DNA from 2 places in the Shewanella sp. 10N.286.52.E4 genome. Region 2 is predicted to be linked to the other one. Evidence: predicted binding sites of a transcription regulator. Region 2 holds the regulator's gene; the other holds the start of a gene.
The links. Region 2 encodes ArgR, which controls arginine synthesis, uptake and breakdown. Its sites were predicted from a motif close to ANTGAATANNTATTCANT; they were not measured.
Positions count from the first base shown of each region.

Region 1 (3,365 bases), on a different contig from region 2:
AGTAAATATTGGAAATTAGCACTTTATGCCATGCATGAAGCGCTTCACCTTAAAAGGGCTTCCTATTGGAAGCCTTTTTTATGTCTTTCTTTTTTGATTATTACGCTCAATTGATACATAAAGCGGCCGATATCCTTTATTATCACCAACATGTATCAAGGTTAAAGGTTTGCAGTAGTGGCAGTGTCGGTAGCAGGTGGAGTCAGACCAGGAAAAGTCATCGAAGTTGAAAATCGATTATATAAACAACTTATTGTAGGGAAAGAAAAGCTGACCCAGCAGTTTGATGATCGCGATAAACAGCTTGAGGATGATGCCAATAAATTAGAAGTCGAGCGTAAAGCCATTAAGGCGCGCATGGAAGAGCAAGCAAAAGCTCAGCATGTGCTTAAGCGTATTTCTGAGCAGCTGACCATCACAGTGATGAATGCCCTAGAGCATCAAATTAGCTCACCTAAACAAATGCTGGAACAATCTGGTCTAGCTGAGTCACAAGTCTTACTACTTGATTTACTATTGAATAAAGACCCTGATCTTCGTCGTATCCGCCCCTTAGTCGAAAACATCTCCTGGTTGTATACCGATTTAGTCAATTTAATTAATAGCCCAGCATCAAGCCATAGAAGACCTCAGCGCTCGGAAGTTAAAGTCACTGATATTAAGTTAGTCCTTAATTATATTGGCATTGAAAACTTACAAGCGGTAATACCTTACTTTTGCCTACGTAACTGGTTGCCTTCTGGTAATGCCAATCTAGTTTGGACCACCAGAAAGCTATGGCGATATAGCATGATGACTGCAATTGCAGCCAAAGCCCTAGCAGTATTGCATGAGAAAGATGCGGCGTTGGTTTACAGCGCGTCGCTCATGAAGCAATTAGGCAGTGCGACTATCTTGAATGCTAGCGCAAGGCAGTTTGAGAAAACCTGGGGCACTTGGCTGCGAGAAACGAGTGCTAAAGGAGATAAGAATCTCTACGATGCTGTGATGGCATCTGAGTTTCCTGCTAATGAAGTCTTTAGCAAGGTAATGTCTCATGGTGAGCAGTTAAATTGGCAAATGCTGGATTTACTTGAATTTGAAAACAGTAAGCTGACAAAAATACTAAAAGAGCTCGATTTTAATTACCACTTTAGCGAGTTCTCTGCTGAAAGTGCCATCGTCGCGAAAGCGAGCTGCTTCGCGAAAGTGTTATTGTTAGAAGAATCTCGCCTAATTGAACCCCAAGAAAAGCGTGTGATGTTTGATTATTATGAATTTACTGAGCAGGAACTTATCAGGCTGAAAGGGCAAAACTACCGTAAATTGGATTTAGTGTAATCACAGTAATGGGACTGTGATTGACTAAATTGACTTGTCTAATTATGCATATTTGATGAATAGCTAAGTAAATCGAGTTCAAATAACTTTTTTTATGACTATTTATGCTCAAATTTAGCAATATAAGTACTTTGTATGCGCATTTTTATCACTCTTTATTCACTAATCATTTCAGTAATGAATAGTTAACAGCTAAAAACTGGTATTTTGATCACATTTTAGCTAATAATGACCTTCAAGTTAGACAAGCAACCGCTGCGATACTAAACCAAAACCAATACAGACAGCGGACTAGAGTGATTTTTAAATCACTTAATAACCAAAGGACGAAAAGTAATGAGCGTTGAAATGAACTTAACACGTGCCCAATTTGATGAAGTTATGGTGCCTAATTATGCGCCTGCAGCAGTAATTCCTGTTCGCGGTGAAGGTAGCCGAGTTTGGGATCAACAAGGTAACGAGTTTATTGACTTTGCTGGTGGTATTGCAGTGAACTGTTTAGGTCATTGTCATCCTGCTCTAGTTGGCGCGCTTAAAGAACAAGGCGAAAAACTTTGGCATCTTTCAAATGTAATGACTAACGAACCAGCACTAGAGTTGGCGACTAAGTTAGTTAATGCCACTTTTGCTGAACGTGTTTATTTTGCTAACTCGGGCGCAGAAGCTAACGAAGCTGCGCTGAAACTAGCTCGTCGTTACGCACTAGAAAATCACGGTCCACAAAAAGATCAAATCATTGCATTTGATAAAGCCTTCCACGGTCGTACTTTCTTTACTGTTACTGTTGGTGGCCAAGCGGCTTATTCTGATGGTTTCGGTCCTAAGCCACAAAGTGTTACTCACGTACCATTCAATGATATTGCTGCACTTGAAGCTGTCATCTCAGATAATACATGTGCCATTATGCTTGAGCCGCTTCAAGGTGAAGGCGGAATTATCAATGGTGACCCAGAATTCCTTAAAGCGGTTCGTGCTTTAGCTGATAAGCATGACGCATTAGTTATTTTTGATGAAGTACAAACAGGTGTTGGCCGTACTGGTGAGCTATTCGCATACATGGGCACAGATATCGTACCTGATATTTTAACCAGTGCTAAAGCATTAGGTGGCGGTTTCCCAATCGCAGCAATGCTGACTACTGCTAAAATTGCAGCACATTTAAAAATTGGTACTCACGGTTCTACTTATGGTGGTAACCCACTAGCGTGTGCTATTGGTAACGCTGTAATGGATGTCGTTAATACACCTGAAGTACTTAACGGTGTTAAGCATCGCGAGCAATTATTCCGTGATGGTTTAGCGGCAATTAATGCTAAATATAATGTATTTGAAGAAGTACGCGGCCAAGGCATGTTATTAGGTGCTGTACTGAATGAACAATACGCTGGTCGTAGTCGTGACTTCCTTGTTGCGTCAGTTGCAGAAGGTTTAATGAGCCTGATTGCTGGTGCTAACGTAGTGCGTTTTGCTCCTTCTCTTGTGATCCCAGAAGCCGATATTGCTGAAGGTTTAGCGCGTTTTGAACGTGCTGTAGCTAAAGTAGTTGCAGGTTAATTGATAAAATTGCGCAACCATTGGGTTGCGCTTTTTTGTTTGGGTAACCAATGAGGTTAAGTATTTAAGCCTGAAGGCATAAATACTGACTTTATAGGTGTTATTTTAGGAGAGTTTGATGCTAATCATTCGACCAATTCGCGCCAGTGATTACGATGCTCTATACAAGGTAGCTGTTGAGTCAGGACATGGGTTTACATCTCTGCCTGTCAACGAAGAGCTATTGCGATCGAAAATCGCTCGTGCAGAAGCCTCTTTTTCCAAGCAAGTTGAAAAGCCTTTTGATGAAGGTTATTTGATGGTGCTTGAAGATCTGAAAACCAATGAAGTTGTCGGTACCTGTGGTATCGAAGCCGCTGTTGGAATGGAAGATGCTTTTTATCATTACCGTTTAGGTACTGAAGTTTATCATTCAAAACAAATCTCAGTTCGTAATGAAGTTGAAACCCTGACCTTGTGCCATGACTACACTGGTGCGGCAGAGTTGTGTA
Region 1 covers NZ_JBFRJJ010000007.1:57,734-61,098, reverse strand. Annotated here, with positions in the region: gene AB4153_RS04110 (prolyl oligopeptidase family serine peptidase) at 1-5, shown strand, start outside; gene AB4153_RS04105 (HDOD domain-containing protein) at 178-1,320, shown strand; gene AB4153_RS04100 (aspartate aminotransferase family protein) at 1,657-2,874, shown strand; gene astA (arginine N-succinyltransferase) at 2,993-3,365, shown strand, end outside.
Region 1: a site for ArgR is predicted at 1,616-1,633, ahead of AB4153_RS04100 (aspartate aminotransferase family protein). Genes of this name have one in related genera too.

Region 2 (3,365 bases):
ACGGTACCTTGATAAACGGTACCTTGGTAAACAATACCTTGATAAACAATACCTTGATAAACAATACCTTGATAAACAATACCTTGATAAACAGTAGCTTGATAAACAGTACCTTGGTAAACAATACCTTGATAAACAATACCTTGATAAACAGTAGCTTGATAAACAGTAGCTTGATAAACAGTAGCTTGATAAACAGTAACTTGATAAACAGTAGCTTGATAAACAGTAGCTTGATAAACAGTAGCTTGGTAAACAGTAGCTTGATAAACAGTAGCTTGATAAACGGTACCTTGGTAAACAATACCTTGATAAACGGTAGCTTGGTAAACAATACCTTGATAAACAGTAGCTTGGTAAACGGTACCTTGATAAAACTCTGTGACGCCAAGAGCATGATGGTACTTTTGCTAAGAATTCAATGATCAAACAGGCACAAAAAAGCGAAGCATTACGCTTCGCTTTTTTAGTCAATAAGCGAAATGCTTATTTAACGAATTCAACACCTAGGTTGATATCGCCTTTTAGTGTATCAAGCATTGCATCACGTGCATTGGCTTCAAACGCGCTAACTTCGCCGTATGGAAGAACTTTTTCAACGCCGTTTTTGCCTAGCACTACAGGCTGTGCGAAGAATTCAGCATGTTCACTGCCGCCATCTACGTATGCACACTCAACAACGTTTGCTTCACCTTGAAGACCACGTACTAATGATAGACCGAAACGACATGCCGCTTGACCCATTGAAAGTGTCGCACTACCGCCACCCGCTTTAGCTTCAACAACTTCAGTACCCGCATTCTGGATACGTGTAGTAAGTGCTGCAACTTCTTCATCAGTAAAGCTTACGCCTTCAACCTGTGAAAGAAGTGGAAGAATAGTCACACCACTGTGGCCGCCAATAACGTTAATGTTTACATCAGCAACGTTTAGACCTTTAAGGTCAGCAATGAAAGTTTCAGAACGGATAACATCCAGTGTAGTAACACCGAATAAACGATTTTTATCGTAAACACCTGCTTTTTTAAGTACTTCAGCAGCAATTGCAACCGTAGTGTTCACTGGGTTAGTGATCACACCGATTAATGCTTTAGGGCAAGTCGCTGCCACTTTTTCAATCAAGTTACGAACGATACCCGCGTTGATGTTGAAAAGATCTGAACGATCCATACCTGGCTTACGTGCAACACCAGCAGAGATTAACACAACATCAGCGCCAACTAATGCAGGCGTTGGATCTTCGCCAGCAAAACCAGTTACTTCAACGTCTGTTGGGATGTGGCTTAAATCGACAGCAACACCTGGAGTAACAGGAGCAATGTCATAAAGAGACAACTTTGAGCCTGCAGGAAGTTGAGTTTTTAATAGTAAAGCTAGGGCCTGGCCAATACCGCCAGCAGCACCAAGTACAGCTACTTTCATAATTATCTCCAATAACGTTCTAGTGTATGACTTCTAAATGTATGATTCGCAGTTTGTGACATAGATCATATTTCTTGTGGCGTCACATTACTGCATCAGCGAGACAATTTCAATTATCCGTTAGTGGAGTAAGGTGAATTACTTATTCTATGATATGTATATAAATAATCACTGATTTAGCCATTCACACTGTAAAGTGAATTTTTATTCACCGATTTAGCTTATTTCTTGACTTGTGACGTTTATCTATTCAAAATGAACCCGTTTTGTGAATATATTGTATTCATTTTAATTATTACTATAAGACGAAAAAAATATGCCAGCGACCAAGAATCAGGATGAACTCGTTAGAACGTTTAAGTCGATACTAAAGGAAGAGCGCTTTGGTAGCCAAAGTGAGATAGTTAACGCGCTGCAAGCAGAAGGTTTTGGCAATATCAACCAGTCAAAAGTTTCACGTATGCTGAGCAAATTTGGGGCCGTACGTACTCGAAATGCTAAACAAGAAATGGTGTACTGTTTACCTGCAGAATTAGGTGTTCCTACCGCAGGTAGCCCAGTAAAAAACCTCGTCCTCGACGTTGACCATAACCAAGCAATGATTGTGGTTCGCACCAGCCCTGGCGCTGCACAGTTGATCGCTCGCTTATTGGACTCAATAGGTAAGCCTGAGGGGATTTTAGGAACGATTGCTGGAGATGACACTATTTTCATTTGTCCAGCTAGCATCAAGACTATTGACGATACACTGGAAACGGTTAAGTCACTGTTTAATTACAGCGAGTAATTAAACGATATCGGCGAACTAACCGATGTAAGACAGGAAGTCAGCCAATAAAAAAGCAATGCCATCGCATTGCTTTTTTTGTGTCTGATAGTTAACAACTAAACAGGTTAGTCATTAGCAAACTGAGCTAAGAAATCTAATGAAGGGGCGAAAAAAGATGAGCCCGTTAATGCTTTAGTGAATTGCATTAAATGATCATGGTTACCATGGCCATCACCGTGCACCATACTGCGAAGCATTTCTTCAAAATGAGTTGGCTTGCTACAGGTCGAGATAAACATTAACCCTTGCTCTCTTAATGAGCCAAACGGCATGCTTTGACGTAGGATTTCCATTGACTTACCATCAGCGTCTTTTAAGTTAACGCGTTTAATATGGCTGGTTAATGGCTTATCTTCAGAAGCATATTCAATATCATCTTGCTTTGTTCGGCCGATAATATCTTCTTGTTTCTTCTGTGGTAGGCGATTCCACTTACTTAAATTATGAGCATATTTTTGCACATGCACATAACTGCCGCCTTTAAATTGATTATCTTCATCAGCGACTAGCGCAACTTCTTGGCGACTACGCCCTTTCGGGTTTTCAGTGCCGTCAACAAAGCCTGTTAAATCACGGCTATCCATGAAACGGAAACCACGTTCTTCTTCAATTAGCTCAACCAAACCTTCAAACATTTGGCTAATTTCATTGGCAACTAAATGCAAAATATCATAACGATCACAGCGGATATGCATGAATAAATCGTACTCAATGGCAGGAGCATCACGATTCCCCTCTTGCATCGCTGGGAATGGACGCAATTGAGCTGGACGCTGTTCACCATAAATAGTGTCCCAATAGTTAGCACCAATAGCGACAAAACCATTAAAGGCACTGTCTGCATATTGATCTGATAACTCGTAAATATATTGGGCTACATTGGCTAAACAAGGACGCAGTTGAGCTTCAACGCCGTCATTTGCATTAAACATCAAGTAGACGCTATGCAAATTTCCTTCAGCACAAACTCCTAACTGTTCGCGAGGCATATTCTGTGTTTCCATGTTGGAATCAACCACCTTTGACAATAATAAGATGCTAATATTGTAAGGTAGTTGAGCAATTTATTCCTTATGCTCTATACGATAATTAACCAATTTAGACTTAGGTCACT
Region 2 covers NZ_JBFRJJ010000019.1:54,825-58,189, forward strand. Annotated here, with positions in the region: gene AB4153_RS09935 (pentapeptide repeat-containing protein) at 144-425, shown strand; gene mdh (malate dehydrogenase) at 487-1,422, opposite strand; gene argR (transcriptional regulator ArgR) at 1,739-2,209, shown strand; gene AB4153_RS09950 (Dyp-type peroxidase) at 2,317-3,255, opposite strand; gene AB4153_RS09955 (ABC transporter ATP-binding protein) at 3,364-3,365, opposite strand, start outside.